2 regions of the Pseudoalteromonas marina genome follow, and region 2 is predicted to be linked to the other one. Evidence: predicted binding sites of a transcription regulator. Region 2 holds the regulator's gene; the other holds the start of a gene.
The links. Region 2 encodes FliA, which starts transcription of late flagellar genes. Its sites were predicted from a motif close to CTAAAGNTNNNNNNNNNNNNGCCGATA; they were not measured.

Region 1 (12,314 bases), on a different contig from region 2:
CGCATTTAGAATACTTAAACAATCGATTTGACTACCCAACACCGCGCGTTGCTGCGGGTCAAGTCATCCGTGGGCTTGCAACGTCAGCTATTGACGTATCAGATGGATTACTTGCCGATTTAACACATATTCTTGAAATGTCGCAAGTAAATGCAGAGATTAATGTTGAGAGTATTCCTACATCAGAGGCAATGAAAGCAAGCTTAGATTTTAATAAGCAATTACCGTTTATTCTTAGCTACGGCGATGACTATGAATTAATTTTTACTGTTCCAGATAACAATAAAGGTATGCTTGATTTAAAGCTAAGCCAATATGGTGTGGATATTACCTGTATTGGGCAGATAAAAAGCGGTAACGGTAAGATTGAGCTTTTACAAAATGGTGAAATGTTTAACTTTGAGCAACAGGGCTTTGAGCATTTTACAAAGGAGCAGGTTTGAATAAAAACCGATTATTTAACTTAAAACGCCCACACCAGTTTTTTGGTTTAGGGTTTGGTACTGGCCTTGCACCAAAAGCGCCGGGTACATTTGGCACATTTGCAGCATTGCCATTTATATTTATAACAATGCATTATCCAATCTGGTTACAAATAGTATTTGCAGTTGTGATAAGTGTATTTGGTATTTGGGCATGCGGTAAAACAGCTGATGATCTGGGTGTGCATGACCATCCTGCTATTGTGTGGGATGAAGTCGCTGGCTACTACATCACCATGATAGGTGCAGCATTAAATTGGCAAACTTTATTAGTTGGCTTTTTACTTTTTCGCTTTTTTGATATTGCAAAACCAGGCCCGATTCGTATGTTAGACAAACGCGTACATGGTGGCTTTGGGATTATGGCGGATGACGTGTTAGCGGGTATTTTTTCATTGATTTGTTTGCAAGCATTAATAAAAGCAGGTTTACTACCCTTTTAGTGTTTATATTTGATTAGTTTAACTAGGTGGCAGCGTATGATGCGATTTTTACTGGTGTGTGTACTGATGTTGTGCGCAATGCCAAGTGGGGCTTCAATTACTGACTATGTTGTTAAACAATGGAATATTAAAGACGGGTTACCGTCACAATCATTAAAAAGCGTAGTGCAAGATCAGCAAGGCTACATTTGGCTAGGCACACAGTTTGGTTTGAGCCGCTTTGATGGCACTACGTTTACAAACTACAATACCCAAAATAGCGCTTTTTTACCAAGCAATGGCATTAATAAGCTTTTAATCGATTCGAATGGATTACTTTGGGTTGGTACTAGAAGTGGTTTAGTGGTTATTAATCCAGCGACCTTTGCAGCGCAGGCATTTAACATTAAAGGCCCTGTAAGGGATATTCTTGAAGACTCCAAAGGGGGCACTTGGATAGCCGCAAACGGGTTATATTACGTTGGTCGTGGTCAAGTTAACTTACGCGGTCAATCTAAAGCCATTTTACCAACGGCTAATGCAACCGTTATAACTCAAATAGTGGGTTCAGTGAGCCAAATGGCGCTTTCGCCAGAAGGTATTTGGCTTGTAAACGATCGTCACTTGTTACGCTTAACTAAAAACTCCTCCGATTTTGCCAAACTACGTTTAGAGCTTACTGCTAAAATATCGTTACCCGAGCGTTTAGCTCAAACGATCGTTCATGATCTTGCATTTTTAAATGGGAATTTATATTTAGCTTCAGAGCTAGGCGCTTACTTTTTAGATTTAGACGACGAGTTAAGGCCCTTTCCATTACCCAACGCGAATAACTCTGCTGTGTATAAATTTATGAGTGATAGCGATGGTGGTTTATGGATTTCCACTTATGGGCGCTTGTTATTCAGAGATAAATCCAGCCAATGGCAATGGGTTGAACCGAGCCAGCTAGATCAAAGTATTTGGTTTGCTGATATTTTTAGAGATGATAAAAATAATATTTGGTTAGCAAGCTTCAGTGAAGGGTTGTGGCTTGCTCACGAAGGGCGAGTAGAAAGGCACGCTGCTGTTTCACAAATGACTGAAGCGGTTATGGCGCTGAGCCAAGCTCCAGATGGTAAATTATGGGTCGCTAATAAAAGTGGTGTTGGTTATTTTGACTTGAATAAAAGTTATATTAACTTAATTCCAAGTAGTCAGTATGGACGTGCCTCAGTACACGATTTACAGTTTGATGGAGAGCGCGTATACATCGCCACTGGGCGAGGGTTGTTCGTATACGAAGACGATAAACTCTTTAGTGTGCCTGGGCGTGCACTGCGTGATAATCCCGTTTTTGCTATAAGTCGCTCTAGTAAAGGCGGGTTTTGGATTGGCACAGGCCGTGGGCTCTACAGGCTCAACTTTGCAGGTTTAACTCCCTTTGCTTATAACGCCTTTTTAGGCAGCAAATTTATAACTTATGTACTAGACAAAGGAAACTTTGGTGTCATAGGTACCAGTAAAGGTGCGTATTACTTTACTGATCGCGGTATCGAAAAGGTCGGGGATCAAACTTCACTTGAAAGTGCTTATATTACAAGTGTTTTGCATATTGATGGCGTGGGTATTTTAATAGGCTCGCTTAATGATGGATTATTTTACCGAAGCACGCAGGGCCAATGGCGACAGCTTGATGCCGCAAATGGGTTACCGTATGGCTCTATATTTAGCTTAGAGTACGACGAAAAATTAAATAACGTGTGGGTTAGCACCATGAAAGGTGTTTACAGAATGCCAGCGGAGCAGTTCAAAACAAACATAGAAAGTTTAAAAGTAGAAGAGGTGATTTCGTCATTCGATCGCCAGCTTGATGGCAAAGCTAACCAGTGTTGTAGTGGTTTAGGCCATGATGCAGTTGTCAATATGGGAAGCTCAATGTGGTATCCGAGCCTACAAGGTGTTGTTGAGATACCTAAAAATGTAGAGCTATTTGGGGTGCTGTCGTTAAAACCAACTATTGAAACAATTACAACTCCTGAGCGTAATTTAACAACAGCTGCGCTAGGTAAAAAGCCGACTTTAGAAACTGACGAGCGAGACATAACACTAACCTATACGGCGATAGACTATTATGCGCCAAACAGTATTGAGTTTAGGTATCAGTTAAGTGGTTTGGACAATGATTGGCGTTATGCAAACACGCGCCGCGAGGCTATTTATACCAACTTACCAGCTGGGGCATTTTTATTTCAGTTAGAGGCAAAACGCCAAGGTGAAGATTGGTCAAAGGCGCAATACGTAGAATATGGGTTTATTGTGCCAGAGCGGTTTGATGAAACAATTTACTTTAGGTTACTGATCACCAGTGGCTTTATTTTACTTCTTTACTTAGTATTTTGGGTGCTTAAAGCGCAAGAACGCAGAAAACAAGAAGTGCTTGAAGGTTTAATTACAGAGCGTACGTTAGAGCTTCGACAAGCGAATGATAAGCTTGGGCAAGTTAACTCACAACTTAAACTTGTAAGCCACTCCGATGAGCTTACAGGCTTGCGTAGCCGTCGTTTCTTGTTTGATCAATTACCAAAAGATATTGAGCATTTTCAACGTAATTCACAGTCATTACAGGCCCAAGGGAAATCACTTGTACTGGTTATTATTAATTTAGATAACTTTAGCCGTATAAATGATGCCTTTGGTCCAATTGCTGGTGACAGCTGTTTGCAGCAAATGGCTGCGCTATTAAACTCGCGTACGCAGGGCTCTGACTATGTAGCGCGCTGGAGTGGCGATGAGTTTTTATTACTTTTACGTGATTTTAAGTGCAATAAAATAGACAGTTACTCTTCAGAGCTTTGTAAAGCGATTGCAGAGTACTCTTTCCAATTACCTAACGGAAATATGACAAATATAACAGCCTCAATTGGTTGGTCTTTCTACCCATTACCGTTACTTGGTGGGCAAGTAATTAGTTGGGAAACCTCTATTAATTTAGCTGATATTTCGCTTCATCAAGTTAAAAAACGCGGTGGAGACGGTGTAGCGCATATTACTTTCGACGAGCAGCTAGATGCATTTGAGTTTGAACAAAACTCTAATGTAGAGCAGCAACTGGGTATGCTACAGAGAAATGGTTTGGCCGATATAAAAGTGTGGATGCGATAATACCTGACCAAAGTGATTGGTCAGGTATGGTGAGGTTAACGCTATTGATTAAGCCAAGCTGGTAATATTGCGACTGACTCAGGTGCCGTAAATGCAGTGCTTGCATCGGCGCTAATATCACCGCCGGCAATACTTAAAATATTGTTAAAACGCATAACTACATTATTTGATTTTTCAGCTACGTATAAATCTGTTCCGGTATACATAATATCGACAGGATTACCCAGTAGGGTATTTGGACCGCTAATTGTGGTGCTGATATTTACCAACCCCGATGCCATTGCCACGTTATTTAATACATATATTTTTCCATCATCAGCAACAGCGGCGCTACCGACATCAGAGAGAATTAACGAGCCACTTAGCGAATCGTAGTCTATGCCATGTATATTAGTTGGCGCTTCTACTGCGGTTCCAGCATTTGCAGGTGTTATAAGTCTGTCTTCAACAGCAATATTTGCATTTCCGGCCATAAGCTTGCTTTTGACTTCGTCGAATACAGCAACGGTGCCATTTGTGAGTGCGACAAATGCACGGTCAGTGTTTGCATCGTAATCAACATCCCAAGGACGCGCACCGTTAGCAAAAGTAAGGGTCATTAATGGGCTTGCATCTCCTGTGGTACACGTTGAAAATATTGAGATACTTGGTGTATCTGCATTATTTTCTGCAACCAAAATCATACCGCTATCAGAAGCTACATCAAGACCTTTAGGGGAAATAAGGCCTGTATTTGCTCCAGTAATAATACTGTCTTGGTTTGTATTATACGTTTGTCCATCTCTGTTTATTGCCACCTTATTTGAAATAGCAATACCGCCAGTAGAAGTTGTACTGTTATCGAACGTTGTATAGCTATTACCTGCTTTATCAAAAGTTACACTCTCGATAGTTTGACCCGCATTATAGTTGCCAATTTCTGTGCTAAGTTGAGAGCTTAATCGACTAATTTGCCCCGTTGTTTCACCTGTAGTACCCGGATTACTGCTAACAGCAACCCCAAGTAGCGCCATATTAGCGGCATCACTATCTGAAATGTCAGCCATTACATTTTGCATACCCACTTTAGTAATTGACTCAGGTTTAATAGTTGAAGTGACTAAGTCAGGAGTAATATCGCCGCTTTCACCTGAAAAAATATTGCTGAATACAAGAACAGCATCATTTGATTTTTCGGCTACACGCAAGTCACTCCCTTCAAGGCTAATATCAACCGGGTTACCAAGCATTGTTGCTGGGCCGGCAATACTGCGTGCAACGCTTACTAAGCCGTCTGCGGTTGATGCGTTATTGATTACAAATAACGAACCATCGGTTGCATCTGATGCACTGCCTACATCAGATAAAATAAGTTTATTAGTATTTGAGTCATAAACAATACCATGAATATTTACAGATATTTGCAAACCATCATTATTGCTAGGGGTGATTGTACGACTTGGCATAGCGGCAAATTCACCACCAACAAAATTATCGTAAACGGCTACATCACCATTTGTAAGTGCTACATAAAGACGGTCATTTGTTTCATCATAATCAACATCCCACGGTGCAGCTTCTGTGATGGTTGTGCCTAAAGGGGCTGCGTTACCCGCTGCTGTAGCGCCAAAAGTAGTTATTTGCATCGCGCCAAAATCAGCAATAAAAATAAGGCCACTTTTTTTTGCTACGGCAATTCCTTTAGGGTTTACGAGCGTAGTGTTAGCACCTGTTATTTCACGATCAGTATTTGCAGCATAGCTGCTGCCATCAGCACGGTTAGCAAGCTGACAGATAGTTTTAATACTGCCACTTTCGCTGTCGCTTGCTTGTAATAAATTACCTAAGCTATCAAAAGCAACGCCTTCGTTAGCTGTTGTGTTAAAAGTTTTTAATTTAGAAGCACTTTGGTCAATTAAATCAATGGTACCCGTGTTGGTTTCTCCATTGTTTGCCAAAATAAATGTGGCTGATGCAAAGCCTGGGTTGCCATTTGTTCCATCAGTACCATTTTGTCCGTCGGTGCCTGCAATACCATCTACGCCGTTTTTACCATCGTCTGAGCTACAACCTGTAATGCCGATTAATACTGCAAGTGTTAACGCTGAAAAACTAAGCGTATGTTTCAATGTGTTTTTTTGTGCTGTATGAGTTGTTAAATTAGCGTTATTCATCATTTTTACCTTCTAAATATTCCATTAAATTTAGGTAAATAAAGGGCTTGCTTATAAAGCACAGACTAAGCAGCACTGATTATTTACATGTTAACCTCACAGCAATAACGGCTTAAAAGTTAAATTGGATGCAAAAAATAATGATAAAAACGAAAAAGGAGCCAACAGGCTCCTTTTTATAAACAGTTAAAATAATTAACTAAGCAGTAAATGACCTTATTGAACTTAAAATACCTTGCTCGCCTAAGCCCATTTCATCGTGCATTTCGTCTTGCGTGCCGTGCTTAATAAACTCATCAGGAATACCTAAGTTAAGTATTTTAACATTGGCCTGCTGGCTGGCTAAGTATTCGTTAACCGCAGAGCCTGCACCACCGGCAATGGCATTATCTTCAAGTGTAACAATTACATCATGATTTTTAATAATGTCGTTTAACAGTGAAGTATCAAGTGGCTTTATAAAGCGCATGTTAACAAGCGTTGCATTAAGTTCATTTGCAGCAAGTTGTGCGTTTTCAAGCAATGTACCAAATGACAAAATGGCAATCTTTGAACCTTCTTTTATTGTATTTGCTTTACCAATTTCGAAAAGTTGCATATCGCTCTGAATATCTGCCGTACCAGCGCTTCCGCGAGGGTAACGAACAGCAACCGGGCAATTAGCTTTGTAACCTGTGTACAACATTTGGCGGCATTCATTAGTATCGCTAGGTGCCATAATAACCATATTAGGAATACAACGCATAAAGCTGAGATCGTATGCGCCTTGATGTGTTTCGCCATCGGCACCAACAATACCTGCTCGGTCAATGGCAAATAATACAGGGAGGTTTTGTAATGCAACATCGTGAATGAGCTGATCGTATGCGCGCTGTAAAAAGCTTGAATAGATAGCAACAACAGGCTTTAAGCCTTCACATGCAAAACCTGCGGCTAGAGTTACAGCATGTTGTTCAGCAATTGCGACGTCAAAATACTTATCAGCATGTTCTTTTGAAAAGCGCACCATGCCCGAGCCTTCACGCATGGCAGGAGTGATAGCCATTAACTTATCATCTTGCTGCGCCATGTCGCATAGCCAGTCGCCAAATACTTTTGAAAAAGTAGGGGCGCCTGGTTTTGATTTAGGCAAGCTAGATGTGTTTGGATCAAACTTAGGGACGCCGTGGTAACCAATAGGGTCGGCTTCAGCTGGCTTGTAACCCTTACCTTTTTGCGTTTTTATATGAAGAAGTTGTGGGCCTTTTAAATTACGCATATTACGTAATGTATCAACCAGCATGTTTACATCGTGCCCATCAATTGGGCCAATATAATTTAAGCCAAGTTCTTCAAAAAACGTACCAGGGATAACCATGCCTTTAAGGTGCTCTTCCACTCTACTGGCAAGCTCTTTAACAGGCGGTACGCCAGACAGTAACTTTTTACTTCCTTCGCGAATGTTGGTGTAAAAACTACCAGATAGAATACGCGCAAAGTGGTTGGTTAATGCGCCAACGTTTTCTGAAATCGACATTTCGTTATCATTTAGAATAATAAGCATGTCTGATTTTACATCGCCTAAATGATTCATCGCCTCAAATGCCATACCCGCAGTAATAGCGCCATCACCAATAACTGCAACCGTTTTACGCCCTGCACCTTCTTTTTGCGCTGCAATTGACATGCCCAAAGCTGCAGAAATTGAGGTGCTAGAATGGCCAACACTGAATGTGTCGTAGTCGCTTTCATCTCTAAATGGGAATGGGTGCAGACCATCCTTTTGGCGAATAGTATGCATTTGGTCGCGGCGACCCGTTAAGATTTTATGCGGGTAGGCTTGATGCCCAACATCCCACACTACACGATCTTCTGGTGTGTTATATACATAATGAAGTGCAACTGTAAGCTCAACTGTGCCTAAACCAGACGCTAAATGACCGCTACTTTGCGATACAGAGTTAAGTAAATACTCACGTAGCTCATTGCTAAACTCGGGAAGTTTATCTTGCGCTAAGTCTCGTAATTGAGCTGGTTTGTCAACCAAGTTAAGTAATGGATACTTGCTACTATCAAGTGTCATGGCTTTTTTATATCCTTCGATCACATTCGCTTTCAAATGGGAGTGAACAACGAATGTTAAGTAATAATGTCAGTGCTATTTGCAATACGCTTAAACTGTGACTAGTGGTCACGTTCAATAAGGTAATTTGCCAGCGACGCAAGAAGCGTAGTATCTGCATCAATAAGTGCTAACGCTTCGTGGGCTTGTGTTATTAAATTTTGCGCCTTTTCTTTAGCGCCTAGCATACCTAATAACGCCGGGTATGTCGCTTTATTCGCTTCTATATCTGAGCCTTGTGGTTTACCTAGTATAAAGGTGTCACCTTCCACGTCTAAAATATCGTCGTGTACTTGAAATGCCAGCCCTATAGCATACCCAAAAACGCTCAAGTTTTCTAAAGTTTGTTCATCTGCTTTTTCACTGCACAGTGCACCTAGTGTTATAGCACAGTTAATTAGTGCACCGGTTTTTAACTTATGGATGCGCTCAAGCTCTTGTACAGAAACAGCTTTGTCAGTTGCGGCAATGTCTAAACCTTGTCCTGCCACCATCCCTTCAATACCTGATGCATGTGCAAGTGCAGCAATCATTTTTACTTGTGATTGCGCTGAGCAATTAAAGTTATGTGTGGCTATAAGTTCAAAGGCGAGAGTTTGTAATGCATCACCCGCTAAAATGGCTTGCGCTTCGCCATACACAATATGGCAAGTGGGGTAGCCGCGGCGTAAATCGTCATCATCCATAGCTGGTAGGTCGTCATGTACTAATGAATAACTATGAATGCATTCTATGGCTGCAGCCAAAACGTCTAAGTCACTTTTTTTAGCGCCTAGCATTTCACCAACAGCGTACACCAAAAAAGGGCGCAGCCTTTTTCCACCATTAAATAAGCTGTAATGAGTGGCTTCTTTTATTGTTTTATCGCTATCGAGCGGTTGTTCAAAGTAGCTATTGAGTGTAGTAGCTACATCTATTTGAGCACGTTCAATATAGTCTTTTATGCTCACAACTATTCCATATCATTATTAAAGTTTGTAAGTGCTGACTTTTCGCTATTGCCCATTAAAATAGAAACTTTTTGTTCTGCTTGCTGTAGTTTTTCAGATGACGCACCAGCGAGTGCAATACCACGCTCGAACTGCTTTAATGATTGTTCAAGCGATAAATCACCTTGTTCCATTTCACTAACAATTGTTGATAATTCTTCTAGTGCTTTTTCGAAACTTAAGTTTTCAGGTTTTTTAGTCGCCATCTTTATTTCAGCTTACATGATAAATTTAGGAGCCAATTTTAGGGGGAATGCTAAACTAGGTCAAAGGATGATATGAGTTTTTTACATTTAGCACGATTAATCGCGTGTTAATCAGTGTTATTAGTCAGGAAAACTCGATAATTAGGCAGTGCGCCTAACTTGATATAAAATAATAAATATAACTTTTATGTTTATTTACAAAAATGACTTAAGCAATTCAGTATGTTGCCGATAAGCAGTTAATAATAAAAAGTTTATGATAAGGCATTTAAACATGAAATCTCTGGAGGAAATGTGGATTTAGCAACCATAATAGGGATCCTAGGCGCAATAGGCTTAATTGTCATGTCTATGTTTATGAGTAGTAGCGGTGAAATGGGCATGTTTGCCGATGCGCCTTCAAGTGTAATTGTATTTGGTGGCTCGCTGTTTATTGTTTTATCAAACTTCACTATGTCTCAGTTTTTAGGGATAGGTAAGGTGGTTGGTAAGGCATTCATGTTTAAAATTGAGTCGCCAGAAGAGTTAATAGAAAAAGCAGTAGAGCTTGCGGATTCTGCCCGTAAAGGTGGCTTTTTAGCACTCGAAGAAGCTGAAATCCCAAACCCATTTATGCGTAAAGGCGTTGACATGCTTGTTGACGGTCATGACGCAGATGTTGTGCGCGCTACACTTCAAAAAGATATTTCCCTAACCACCACCCGTCATGAACTAGGTGCTGGCTTATTTAAAGCACTTGCCGACATAGCTCCCGCAATGGGAATGATTGGTACATTGATAGGCCTCGTTGCCATGTTATCAAACATGGACGACCCCAAAGCTATCGGACCTGCAATGGCCGTGGCACTATTGACCACTCTGTATGGTGCATTTTTGGCGAATGTAGTAGCAATTCCTATTCAGGTAAAACTTGAGCTGCGTAAAGACGAAGAAGCGATGAATCAGCGTTTGATTCTCGATGCTATTTTAGGAATTCAAGATGGTCAAAACCCCAAAGTTATTGAAGGTATTTTGAAAAACTACTTGGCTGAGTCTAAGCGTAAAGTTGATACCGAGGAGTAACCATGTCTGATGAAGAGTGCAAATGCCCACCCCCCGGTTTGCCTGCTTGGATGGGTACATTTGCTGATTTAATGTCGCTATTGATGTGCTTTTTTGTACTCTTATTGGCATTCTCAGAAATGGATGTACTTAAATTTAAACAAATTGCAGGTTCTATGAAGTTTGCTTTTGGTGTGCAAAATAAAATTGAAGTTAAAGATATCCCAAAAGGGACATCGGTTATCGCTATGGAATTTACTCCAGGTAAGCCAGAGCCTACACCCATTGAAACTATTCAACAGCAAACCGTTGAAATGACCCAGCAAATGCTAGAGTTTCAGGCTGGTGATGAAAGTTCAGCGGGCGGCAGGCAAGAACAGCGAGGCGATAAACGTGGCGGTGAATCTAGAAGTACCTCACAAGAGCAGTCATCAGAACAAGCAATATCCGCTGCAGATCAAGAGCAAACAAATGAGCTGGTTAAAAAAATAGCGCAGCAGTTAGAAAGGCAAATAATAGATGGTGCAATAGAACTTGAATCATTAGGTCAGCAAATTATTATTCGTATTAGAGAAAATGGCTCGTTTCCTTCGGGCAGTGCTTTTTTACAACCTAAGTTTAAACCGATTATTCAAGACATTGGCGAACTTTTAAAAGACGTACCAGGTGAAATTACAGTATCAGGGCATACAGATGATTTTCAGGTATCAAATGAGTTATACGTAAATAACTGGGATTTGTCGTCTAAGCGTGCAGTGGCTGTTGCTAGCGAATTGCAAACAGTTCAAGGGTTTGATAAAACACGAATGATGGTTGTAGGGCGAGCTGAAACTCGGCCGCTTGTGCCTAACGAGACAAATGAAGACCGACGCCGGAATCGCCGAGTTGAAATATCTATATTACAAGGTAAGGCAAAAGAGTCTGACCCTATTGATGTGAGATAATTCTCAAATTATAAAGCTGGGCTTAATTAGTAGCCCAGCTTTGAGTTTTACAAATTATAACCACTATCTATTTATTGAACCTGACAATAAATCAAAAACTCTCCCTCTTTAAAATAGTTATGCTAAACTACTGTTCATATAACCAGTTGTAGGCCAGCGCATGAAACTCTACATCGCAGAAAAACCATCACTTGGACGTGCAATTGCAGATGCGCTCCCAAAACCACATAAAAAATACGACGGTTACATTGAAGTCGCCAATGGTGATTGTGTTTCGTGGTGTATTGGCCATTTGTTAGAACAAGCTGAACCTGATGATTACGATGAACGCTATAAAAAATGGCAATTAGAACATCTCCCTATAGTACCTGAGCAATGGCGGTTAAAGGCTAAACCTAAAACTCGTAAGCAATTAACTATTTTAAAAAAGCTAATCAAACAGGCATCAACGTTAGTTCATGCTGGCGATCCCGACCGTGAAGGGCAGTTACTTGTAGATGAGGTGATAGAACAAGCCAAAATAAGCAAAGCTAAAAAGCAAGGTATTCAGCGTCTACTTATAAGCGATTTAAACTTAGCTGCAGTTAAAAAAGCGCTTAGTAGTATGCACTCTAATCGGGAATTTATTCCACTAAGTGTATCAGCACTTGCACGTTCACGAGCTGATTGGCTTTTTGGTATGAACCTCACTCGGGCTTATACTTTAGCGGGACAAAAAGCAGGGTTTGGTAATGTACTCTCAGTTGGGCGCGTACAAACGCCAATTTTGGGCTTAGTGGTAAATCGTGACACAGAAATAGCTAATTTTATATCAAAACCATTTTATGAGGTG
Region 2 (12,314 bases):
ATAGCGATTGGCTTTGCTTCTACCTTGTTACTCAATACCTTCGTTTTGGCAGGTCAGATACTTGCTATGCAAACCGGTTTAGGTTTTGCCTCTGTCATTGACCCCTCAAATGGGGCCAGCGTTCCGGCTGTTGGTCAGTTTTTTCTTATTTTAGCAACACTATTATTTTTTGTATTCAATGGCCATTTAATGATGATACAGATGGTTGTACATAGTTTTGAAGTACTGCCAATTGATGGTAATTGGTGGTCAGTAGATCATTACTGGGATATTGTAACGTGGGGCGGTTGGATGTTTACAACGGCTTTAGTGCTCTCACTTGCACCATTGACGGCAATGCTAGTTATTAATATTTCATTTGGTATTATGACCCGTGCGGCGCCTCAGCTAAATATTTTTGCTATTGGTTTTCCATTCACCCTTGTTGCAGGGCTTGTCATTATTTGGGCAACACTGGGCAACTTCATCCTGCAATTTGAATTTCAGTGGCTTAAAATGATTGAACTAATGTGTACCTTAGTTGGTTGTTCACCTTAGGAGTGTGTTATGGCTGAAGATTCAGGTCAAGAAAAAACAGAAGAACCCACAGGGAAAAAAATAGAAGAGTCTAAAAAGAAAGGGCAGGTTGCTCGTTCAAAAGAATTAGGCACTATGTTTGTTCTTATATTTTCAGCTATTTCATTGTTAATGTACGGCCCTGAAATTGGTAAGGGGTTATACAATATTATGGGCAGAATGCTCAGCCTTAATCGAAATGAAACCTACGATACCACTAAAATGTTTGCGGTTTGGTCCAGTGTTGCCGACGCGCTTATTTTTCCTATGGCTATGTTTGTATTCATTATTTTATTTGCAGGCATTATAGGTAATACTTTACTAGGTGGCTTTAATTTTAGTTGGCAAGCAGCCGCTCCTAAAGCAAGTAAAATGTCTCCATTTAAAGGCTTTAAACGCATGTTTGGCCCACAAGCTGCGGTAGAGCTTACTAAAGCTATTTTAAAGTTTTTAGTGGTCGCAAGTTTTGCCTTTTTTTTAATTAATACCTTTTTTGACGAAATATTACACTTAAGCATTGAGTCTGCACCTAATAATATTATCCATGCGCTCGAAATACTCTCGTGGATGTTTTTGGCATTGTCGTGCACATTGGTGATTATTGCAGCAATTGATGCTCCGTATCAAAGTCATACTCACCATAAGCAGTTAAAAATGACACTGCAAGAAGTAAAAGATGAGTACAAAAACTCTGAAGGTGACCCTCAAATAAAAGCGCGTATTAGGCAAACTCAGAGACAAATGTCTCAAAAAAGAATGATGCAAGACGTGCCCGATGCCGATGTAGTTGTTACCAACCCAACGCATTATTCTGTTGCTCTTAAATACGACACTGAGCGAGCAGGAGCACCTATAGTGCTTGCTAAAGGCGTGGATGAACTGGCTATGCAAATTCGAAAAGTGGCAAACGGTAATGATGTACCCATTGTTGAGTCGCCAATGCTTACTCGAGCGCTTTATCATACCGCAGAAGTAGGAGAACAAATTCCTGATCAACTGTTTACTGCCGTTGCACAGGTGCTAGCTTATGTTTTTCAGCTAAAACGCTTCAATAAAGGTCGCGGAAAACGCCCGACTAAGCTTAATAAAAAGCTCCCCATTCCTGATGCCTACAGGTATTAATATTTCCCCTTTATTAACTTGGAATAGTTATTGCTAATTCTACGTAGTGTCAATTTTTTGAAATTGTAGAATTATGAGTTTTAAAGCGGTATTACAACAACTTAATGCAGATAAAAAAGAATATGCAAAAGGCGTAGGTACGCCTTTGCTTGTGCTTGCAGCTTTGGGAATGGTCATTTTACCGTTACCGCCATTTTTACTTGATATCCTTTTTTCATTCAATATTGCGTTAGCGTTGGTGGTACTACTCGTCACCGTTTACACCATGAAACCCGTTGAGTTTGGTATGTTTCCGGCCGTGTTGCTTATCGCCACAATTATGCGCTTAGCACTCAACGTAGCCAGTACACGAGTTGTACTTTTAGAGGGACATAATGGTGGAGATGCTGCGGGGAAGGTAATAGAAGCCTTTGGCTCTGTTGTTATTGGCGGTAATTATGCTGTTGGTTTAGTGGTGTTTTTAATTCTGATTATTATTAACTTTGTAGTAATCACAAAAGGTGCGGGTCGTATTTCTGAGGTATCTGCACGTTTTACACTTGATGCAATGCCTGGTAAGCAAATGGCAATTGACGCTGATTTAAACGCAGGGTTTATTAGTGCCGAGCAAGCGCGCGATCGCCGAGAAGAAGTAACCCGCGAGGCCGATTTTTATGGTTCAATGGATGGTGCAAGTAAGTTTGTAAAAGGTGATGCTATTGCGGGTATCGTCATTTTAATTATTAACATTGTTGGTGGCTTATTTGTCGGCATGATCCAGCATGACTTAAGCTTTGGCCAAGCTATGGAAGTTTACACACTCCTTACGATTGGTGATGGCTTGGTGGCTCAGCTCCCCTCATTACTACTATCAATTGGTACCGCAATTGTAGTAACACGCCAAAACGAGTCTCTCAATATGGGCGACCAGTTTAAGAAACAACTTGGCAACGAAAAATCTTTATTTATAGCCTCTGGCATATTAATTACCATGGGCTTAGTGCCTGGCATGCCTCATTTAGCATTTTTAAGCCTAGGTGCATTATTAGGTTATTTAGCTTATTACACTCAACAAAGTAAATTAAAAGTGGCTGCAGCAGAAGCCGAGGCTGCTGCAAATGGAACTGCTGGTACGGGTGTTGCCAACAAGCAAGAGCAAAAAGAACTAGGCTGGGACGACGTTCAGCAAGTAGATGTAATTGGCTTAGAAGTGGGTTATAGATTAATTCCTTTGGTTGACCAGTCTCAAGGCGGAGAGCTACTAAATCGTATTAAGGGAGTACGTAAAAAGCTTTCTCAAGAGCTGGGTTTTTTAGTTCCACCCGTACATATTCGCGATAACTTAGAGCTTGATCCTAATGCATACAGAATTACGCTTATGGGGGTATCTACCGGTGAAGGTGAACTCAAGCATGGTGATGAGTTGGCAATAAATCCAGGTCAAGTATTTGGGCCAATTAAAGGGGTCGAAACTAAAGACCCTGCTTTTGGGCTTGATGCGGTATGGATAAAACCAGATCAAAAAGACGAAGCGCAATCGCTAGGCTATACCGTGGTAGATTCAGCGACAGTTGTGGCTACACACATTAGCCAGTTGCTTACTAACAGCGCAGCATTGCTTTTAGGTCACGAGGAAGTACAGAACTTATTAGATATGTTAGGTAAAAGCCACCCTCGCTTAGTTGAAGGTTTAGTCCCTGACGTATTACCGTTAACTGTGATTGTAAAAGTACTACAAAATCTACTTAATGAAGGCGTTGCAATTCGTGATATGCGCTCAATTGTACAAACCCTTGTTGAGTATGGGCCACGTAGTCAAGACCCTGATGTGCTAACGGCTGCAGTACGTATTTCATTACGTCGATTAATCGTTCAAGACGCTGTAGGCATGTCTTCAGAAATCCCTGTCATAACCTTGGCGCCTGAGTTGGAACAGATGTTGCATCAGTCACTGCAAAATGCAGGCGACGAAGGTGCCGGTATAGAACCAGGACTTGCAGAGCGACTTCAAGTGTCACTAAATGAAGCGCATCAAAATCAAGAAATGTCCGGTGAACCTTCAATATTGCTAACGTCGGGAATGTTACGCACTGTGTTATCTCGTTTTGTTAAGTACACCATCCCGGGTTTAAGGGTGATGTCTTATCAAGAGGTACCAGATGAAAGACAGATCAAGATAGTCAGCTCTGTTGGCCAACAATAAGATTTTAAAGGGGTTGAATCATGAAAATAAAACGTTTTTTTGCTAAAGATATGCGCACAGTACTTAAAGAAGTTAAAGACGAATTAGGTGTTGATGCGGTTATTATGTCAAATAAAAAACTAGCTAACGGTGTAGAAATTGTAGCAGCAGTAGATTATGACAAAGCAGCCCCTAAAAAAGAGCAGGCACTTAGCACTCCAGCACAAAGCTCAACAAAAACACAGCCAGTGCATAATTTTGTAAAACCAGAGCCTCTTCGCGCTAAACCAGAGCCACAAGCGAAAGTAGCCGATAGTCTTCAGGCATTATTAGAGCGTCAAGCCCCACGCCCTCGTTCTGCAGAATTGGCTTCTATGTTTTCTCAATCAGGTATTGATACTACAGACAACTACCAAGAGCCAGTTCAAGAGCAGCGTCCTCGTCCTATGTTCACTAATGAACGTCAAGCTTCAGCGCGTCCGCAAACACAAGCAGACAGCCTTGGATTTGATGATTTAGAAAGTGGTTTTGATGATCTTGACAGTCCAGTGACACCTCGCCAAGAAACTAAGCATACTGAAAGTGAGCAAATTTCGTCAATGCGTGACGAAATGAATGCCATTCGTCAATTGTTAGAACATCAAGTGTCAGGGCTTATGCAACAAGACATGGCAAGACGCGATCCTACTCGTGCATGCATGATTGATCGTTTAGTCGGTATGGGAATAGATAAAGATGTTGCTGAGCAAATGGCGTGCTTTGTTCCTGACGATGTATCTCGCCAGCAAGGTTGGAAAGCACTTTTAACAATGGTTGAAGATCAGATGCAGACAACCAACAACGAGATTTTACGTCAAGGCGGTGTATACGCCTTAGTCGGCCCAACGGGTGTTGGCAAAACAACAACCGTTGCTAAATTAGCTGCACTTGGCGCACAAAAATACGGTGCAGACAAAGTCGCTTTAATCACAACAGACACATACAGAATTGGTGCTTATGAGCAACTCGCCACTTATGGCCGAATTATAGGTTGTGGTGTAAAGCAAGTAAAAGATGCTAATGAATTAGCTGAAGTTTTATATCATTTACGAAATAAACGACTAGTATTAATTGATACTGCGGGTATGAGCCAACGCGACTTGCGCTTAACAGAGCAACTTAATACGCTAATGCGTAATCAGCGTGTTGATATTCGCAGTTATTTAGTGCTCAGCGCAACATCGCAAATACATGTGTTGCAAGAAACCGTTAGGCACTTTAAAAAAGTGCAGTTAAGTGGTTGTATATTCACCAAATTAGACGAATCTTTAAGTTTAGGTGAGATTATTAGTATAGCGATTCAAAATCGCCTTCCAATAGGGTATCTTACTAACGGTCAACGAGTACCAGAAGATATTCGAGTTGCAAATGCTGAAAAACTAGTTAAAAAGGCTGAGCAACTCTATTTAAAAAGAGCAAAAGCACAACATTCAAGGCACCAAGCAGTGGCGCCAAGCACAGTAGGGATGTATGATTAACACAGTATTAGATCAAGCAAGTGGCCTGCGCAAAATGAGTCAAAACAATAACAACGGCGTAAAAGTTATCGCTGTCACTGGCGGTAAAGGTGGAGTAGGAAAAACAAATGTTTCTCTGAATACTGCAATTGCATTAGGCCAGCAAGGTAACAGAGTGTTGGTTCTTGATGCCGATTTAGGCTTAGCAAACTGTGACGTTATGCTAGGGCTACGTGTTGAACGTAACTTATCACATGTTTTATCTGGTGAATGTGAACTTGATGAAATTTTAGTTGAAGGCCCCGCAGGTATAAAGATTGTACCCGCAACGTCAGGCTCTCAAAGCATGGTTGAATTGTCGCCTTCAGAGCACGCGGGACTTATACGGGCTTTTAGTGAATTAAATACAGAATTTGATATTTTAATTGTCGATACAGCCGCAGGTATTTCAGACATGGTGCTGAGCTTTTCTCGCGCGGCACAAGACGTCATGGTTGTTGTATGCGACGAGCCCACATCGATTACAGATGCTTACGCGCTAATTAAAGTGTTGAGTCGCGAGCATGGCGTATACAAATTTAAAATTGTTGCAAATATGGTCCGCAGTATGCGTGAAGGGCAAGAGTTATTTGCTAAACTTTCCAAAGTGACCGATCGCTTTTTAGATGTATCAATGGACCTGGTTGCAACGGTTCCCTACGACGAAAATATGCGCAAAGCAACGCGTCGCCAAAAAGTTATTGTAGAGCTTTTTCCAAATTCGCCTGCGGCACTTGCGTTTCAAGCGTTAGCAACAAAAGCAGTTAAATGGCCAATACCTAATCAACCATCAGGTCATCTGGAGTTTTTCATAGAGAAACTAGTAAACGGCTAATTATGACAACATTGGTGAATAAAGTTATGGGATATCAATCAGCACAAAATTTAAATGTGATTGTTGAAAAACATGCATCACTTGTCAAAAAAGTGGCATGTCATCTTATAGCGCGTTTACCAGCCAGCGTGCAGCTGGACGATTTAATACAATCAGGAATGATAGGTCTGATTGAAGCATCTAAAAGTTTTGATGCAACCAAAGGGGCTAGCTTTGAAACTTTTGCGGGGATTCGTATTCGTGGGGCAATGCTTGACGAGATGCGACGTGGCGATTGGGCACCCCGTTCAGTACATCGTAAAAGCCGTTTGGTGGCCGAAACAATTGCTTTTTTAGAAAAAAGCTTAAACCGTGAGCCAACAGATATAGAAGTTGCTGAAAAACTTGAAATTTCGTTAAATGAGTACCATCATATCTTAAACGATGTAAATGCAAGTAAAGTACTCGGTATTGAAGACCTTGGTGTTGATGAAGATGCCATCAGTCCAGTGGGCCAAGATTTAGCGCTAGACAAACCGTTTAATAATGTTAAAAATGAGCGGTTTAACGAGTCTTTATTAGGTGCAATAAAATCTTTACCAGAACGTGATGCAATGGTGCTGTCTTTGTACTATAACGATGAAATGAATTTAAAAGAAATAGGGCATATACTCGATGTAAGTGAATCGCGTGTAAGTCAAATACATGGTCAGGCGATGATTAAGCTTAAAGCTAAAATCAATGACTGGATAAATTAGTAGTAAGTAAACAAGGTTAAGACCTCACTGGGGGATGTTTTGGATAAAAACATGAAAATTCTGGTTGTTGACGATTTTTCAACAATGAGACGTATTATTAAAAATCTGTTGCGTGACTTAGGTTTCACTAATGTTCAAGAAGCAGACGATGGGTCAACCGCTTTGCCAATGCTACAAAATCAAGTATTTGATTTTGTTGTTACCGATTGGAATATGCCAGGAATGCAGGGTATAGACCTACTTAGAGCAATACGTGCGGATGATAAGCTTAAACACATTCCAGTATTGATGGTAACGGCTGAAGCTAAAAAAGAACAAATTATAGCGGCAGCTCAGGCAGGTGTTAATGGTTATATCGTTAAGCCATTTACTGCTGGAACACTCAAAACTAAATTAGAAAAAGTATTTGAACGTTTAGGCTAATGATAGGGGGAGAGGCTTATGTCAGCACTTGCTGCGCCTCAAATAACTTTAGAACAAGCTCGTCAGCTCGTTGTTTTTCTTGAAAACGGTGAGCAAGACAAAGCCAATCAGTTAATTTTAGATACCGCTTCTAAGGAGCAATCTGAAATATTTGCTGAGGTTGGAAAGTTAACCCGTCAATTGCATGAAGCTTTAAAAAGCTTTGAGCTAGACACTCGCTTATCTGACTTAACTACCGATGCTATTCCAGATGCAAAAAAACGGCTCAATTATGTTATAGAAATGACAGAAAATGCCGCGAATAAAACAATGGATGCAGTTGAGGCTAGCCTACCAATTGCTCAACAGTTGGCAGATGAAATATCTCATATCAAACCGACATGGGATCGCCTAATGAATCGAGAGATTGAGTTAGGGGAGTTTAAATCGTTATGCCACAGCATTGATAAGTTTATGAACAATTCTCATCATAAAACCGATGAGCTGCAAAGTTTGATGACTAATGTACTTATGGCACAAGACTATCAAGATTTAACCGGCCAAGTTATTCGCCGAGTTATTGAGCTTGTTAGAGAAGTTGAAGAAAGCTTAATTCATCTTTTGACAGCCTTCGCTGATCAAAGCGAAAGCAAAGCCGAAAAAATAGAACAACAAAAAACAAATGAACCATTAGACGAACAAACTTTAGCAGGTCCAGAAGGCCCTATTATTGATAAAGAATCACGTAATGATGTTGTATCTGATCAAGATGAAGTCGATGATCTTTTATCAAGTTTGGGCTTCTAAGAGGAGAGTAACTGCATGTTTGAAGTCGATGAAGATATTTTACAAGACTTTCTTGTAGAGGCAGGAGAAATCCTAGAGCTTTTATCTGAACAGTTAGTTGAGCTGGAAAACAATCCAGAGGACACCGAATTACTCAATGCCATATTTAGAGGGTTTCACACTGTAAAAGGTGGTGCTGGGTTTTTAGCTATGACCGAGCTCGTTGACGCATGTCATGGCGCAGAGAATGTGTTCGACCTGCTTAGGCAAGGCGTACGAACGGTTAATTCGGAATTGATGGACGTAATTTTACAAGCTCTCGATACGATTAACGAGATGTTTGCCACCATTCAAAATCGTGACAAACCAGAACCCGCTGATCCCGAACTTCTTGAAACCCTTCATAAACTAGGTTTACCTCCAACAGAAGAAGAGCTTGCTGGTGACTCACCCGTTGATTCAACTGAAGAACCTCAAGCCGAGGTTATTGATGCCCCAGTTGCCGAGGAAGCCTCAGGAACTGATGAAGAAGATCCGTTTGCATTTGACGAGCTATTTAGCGGTGGAACAGTTGAACAAAGCGATGATGAAACTCAGATTGACGAAATAACAGAAGATGAATTTGAAAACTTACTAGACGAATTACATGGAAAAGGTCAAAGCCCTGTAGCTGAAAGCGCGTCCAGTAGTAGTGATGTCAGTGGAGACATTACAGATGATGAGTTTGACAACTTACTTGATGAACTTCATGGCGTTGGAAGCTTTGGTGCTGTTGCGGCCAGTGAGCCTGTAAAAGAGCAAACAGCAAGTAATAATTCTGCAGAAAGTTCTGCAACGCCTTCAACAAGTTCACCTGCAAGTGATTCTAGCGATGATGAAATTAGCGATGATGAATTTGAAGCATTGCTTGACGAGCTTCATGGATCAGGTGCGCCTAAATCAATAGAGAGCCCTGCAGCTTTAGAGCCGAAGCCCGCAGCTAAACCCGTAGCTAAGGTAAGTGAGCCTGTCAAAAAGCCTGAACCTGTAAAAGCCGCAGCCCCAAAACCTGTTCAAAAGACAGCAGACAAACCGCCAGCAAAACCGGTAGCAAAAGCGGCTCCAGCGCCTGCAGCTGTGAAAAAGCCAGCTCCTCCGCAAGCAGAAACAACAGTCCGAGTTGACACAAAACGCCTAGACCAAATAATGAACATGGTGGGTGAGTTAGTACTAGTTCGTAATAGGTTGGTAAGTTTAGCCACTAACTCAGAAAGTGAGGCAATGGGTAAAGCCATTTCTAACCTAGATGTTGTGACGGCTGATATTCAAGGTGCAGTAATGCAAACACGAATGCAGCCAATTAAGAAGGTATTTGGCCGCTTCCCTCGCGTTGTTCGTGACTTAGCACGGAGCCTTAATAAAGATATTAGCTTACAGCTTGTCGGTGAAGAAACCGATTTAGACAAAAACTTAGTTGAGGCACTTGCAGACCCGCTTGTTCACTTAGTTAGAAACTCAGTTGACCACGGAATAGAAATGCCAGCTGACCGTGAAGCAGCAGGTAAACCTCGGACAGGTAATGTAACACTTTCAGCGTCTCAAGAGGGAGACCATATTTTGCTTACCATCAAAGACGATGGTGCGGGTATGGACGCAGAAAAGCTCAAAAAGATAGCGATTGGTAAAGGGGTAATAGACCACGATCAAGCAAGTCGTTTATCGGATACTGAGGCCTACAACTTAATATTTGCACCAGGTTTTTCTACCAAAGAAGAGATCTCTGACATCTCAGGGCGTGGTGTGGGAATGGATGTTGTAAAAACTAAAATCACTCAACTTAATGGCTCAGTGAGTATTCAGTCAGAGCTAGGTGTTGGTACAATTTTAGAAATAAAAGTACCGTTAACACTTGCAATATTACCAACCTTAATGGTTGTAGTTGGCGAACAAACATTTGCATTACCATTAGCTGGTGTAAGTGAAATATTTCATTTAGATCTAACCAAAACAAATGTTGTTGATGGTCAATTAACAATTATTGTACGTAAGAAAGCGATACCGCTATTTTATCTTGAGCATTGGTTAGTTAAAGGAGCAGATCGCACTCAGCGCAAAGCGCAAGGTCATGTTGTTATTGTTCAAATAGGTACTCAGCAGGTTGGTTTTGTAGTTGATTCTTTAATAGGTCAAGAAGAAGTTGTAATTAAACCTCTTGATGCTCTTTTGCAGGGTACTCCAGGTATGGCAGGCGCAACTATTACATCAGATGGTGGAATTGCACTTATTTTAGATGTTCCAAATATGTTAAAACACTACGCTGGCTAAATCATAAAGTAGGTACACATAAGATGTGTGCCTACGTATAAATTTAATAAGAGAGCTAAATGGCCGTAAAAGTTTTAGTTGTTGATGATTCAAGCTTTTTTCGTCGTAGAGTAAGCGAAATCCTTGAACAAGACAGCGATATACAAGTTATAGGTTTTGCCATTAATGGCAGAGAGGCTGTAGAAAAAACGGCTCAGCTTCGTCCTGATATGATCACGATGGATGTAGAAATGCCTGTGCTTGATGGTATCAGTGCTGTTAAAGAGATAATGGCAAGTAACCCCACGCCAATCTTAATGTTTTCCTCTTTAACCCGTGCTGGCGCAACAGCAACACTTGATGCGCTTGATGCTGGAGCGATGGATTTTTTACCTAAAAAGTTTGAAGATATTGCACGTAATAATGAAGATGCGATAAAGCTCCTTCAAGCTAAAGTCAAAGAAATTGGTAATAAGCGCATTCCTAGAGCCTTTAAGCCAATAACACACCAGAAACCAGCGGCACGCTCTGTGCCTGATAAAACCAGTAATACTGGGTCTTCAATCAGGCAACCAGATAGAAGTTTTCAGCGTTCAACAACCGCATCGACATTAACAAAAACACAAAACAACGTACCAACTCGTGCAAGTGGCAAGCAATACAAGCTTGTGGCTATCGGTACATCTACTGGTGGTCCTGTTGCTTTACAAAATGTGCTTACGCAATTACCCGCTAATTTTCCGCATCCCATTTTACTTATCCAGCATATGCCTGCTGCTTTTACACCGGCATTTGCAGCTCGTTTAAATGGATTGTGCAAAATAAAAGTAAAAGAAGCACAGCAAGGTGATCGTCTTGATGCTGGAACTGCCTATTTGGCTCCTGGCGGGCAACAAATGATGGTTGAAGGGCGAGGTGGTTCTAAAACATTGCGCGTTTTTGAAGACAATAGCGAACGAATCACTTATAAACCCAGTGTTGACGTTACATTTGCAAGTATTGCAAAAGCTTATCAGGGAGATGTTTTAGCTATTATTTTAACCGGCATGGGGGCTGATGGTAGAGATGGCGCAAGAATGTTAAAACAAACTGGCGCCACTATTTGGGCACAAGATGAAAAAAGCTGTGTTGTTTATGGTATGCCACAAGCTGTTGCTAATGCGGGACTTTCAAGTGAGAGTTTAGCGCTTGACGATATTGCAACGCGGATAAAAAGCGAAACCGGTTGTGGATAAGCTTTCTGTACTTGGTTTAATTGTTGCACTAAGTGCTATAGCAATTGGCTATCATTTAGAAGGTGGTGTTATTGCCGCCCTTTTTAATGGCCCTGCGCTCATTATAGTACTAGGTGGGACAGTAGGCGCTGTAATGCTGCAAACGTCTACTAGTACCTTTAAAAAAATGCTTAGAATGAGTCACTGGGTATTTGTGACTCCCAGTTACAATATTGATGATGCAATTGAGCAAGTTAAACGTTGGTCTCATAAAGCGAGACAAGAAGGATATTTGGCATTAGAGGATGAGGCCCTAACTCACTCAGATGTATATGCAGCAAAAGGGCTGAGTTTACTTGTTGATGGCGGTTCAGAGCAGAGGCTACGTGATACGCTTGAAATAGATTTAATGTTGGAGCGTGAGCGTTTGCTTGAAGCTGCACGTGTATACGAAGCAATGGGCGGTTATAGCCCTACCATCGGTATTTTAGGAGCTGTTCTTGGACTTATTCAGGCTATGTCTTTTATTACCGATCCACAATTGCTTGGCGCTGGAGTTGCAACAGCCTTTATTGCAACGATTTATGGTGTGGGGTTAGCTAATTTATTATTTTTGCCAATGTCACATAAGCTCAAGCAACGTGTAGAAGAAAAGATGCTTTACCATGAAATGCTTGCAGAAGG

Region 1: the regulator FliA is predicted to act here: its motif matches at 9,705-9,731, upstream of pomA (flagellar motor protein PomA).

The regions. Positions count from the first base shown of each region.
Region 1 is NZ_AHCB03000007.1:3,927-16,240, reverse strand. It holds gene thiL (thiamine-phosphate kinase) at 1-443, shown strand, start outside; gene PMAN_RS11250 (phosphatidylglycerophosphatase A family protein) at 440-925, shown strand; gene PMAN_RS11245 (ligand-binding sensor domain-containing diguanylate cyclase) at 962-4,048, shown strand; gene PMAN_RS11240 (NHL repeat-containing protein) at 4,090-6,201, opposite strand; gene dxs (1-deoxy-D-xylulose-5-phosphate synthase) at 6,401-8,263, opposite strand; gene ispA ((2E,6E)-farnesyl diphosphate synthase) at 8,365-9,252, opposite strand; gene PMAN_RS11225 (exodeoxyribonuclease VII small subunit) at 9,255-9,497, opposite strand; gene pomA (flagellar motor protein PomA) at 9,792-10,559, shown strand; gene PMAN_RS11215 (flagellar motor protein MotB) at 10,562-11,482, shown strand; gene PMAN_RS11210 (DNA topoisomerase III) at 11,643-12,314, shown strand, end outside.
Region 2 is NZ_AHCB03000005.1:658,089-670,402, forward strand. It holds gene fliR (flagellar biosynthetic protein FliR) at 1-537, shown strand, start outside; gene flhB (flagellar biosynthesis protein FlhB) at 547-1,677, shown strand; gene flhA (flagellar biosynthesis protein FlhA) at 1,751-3,859, shown strand; gene flhF (flagellar biosynthesis GTPase FlhF) at 3,880-5,355, shown strand; gene PMAN_RS03130 (MinD/ParA family ATP-binding protein) at 5,348-6,208, shown strand; gene PMAN_RS03135 (RNA polymerase sigma factor FliA) at 6,235-6,945, shown strand; gene cheY (chemotaxis response regulator CheY) at 6,985-7,368, shown strand; gene PMAN_RS03145 (protein phosphatase CheZ) at 7,387-8,154, shown strand; gene PMAN_RS03150 (chemotaxis protein CheA) at 8,170-10,437, shown strand; gene PMAN_RS03155 (protein-glutamate methylesterase/protein-glutamine glutaminase) at 10,497-11,651, shown strand; gene PMAN_RS03160 (flagellar motor protein) at 11,644-12,314, shown strand, end outside.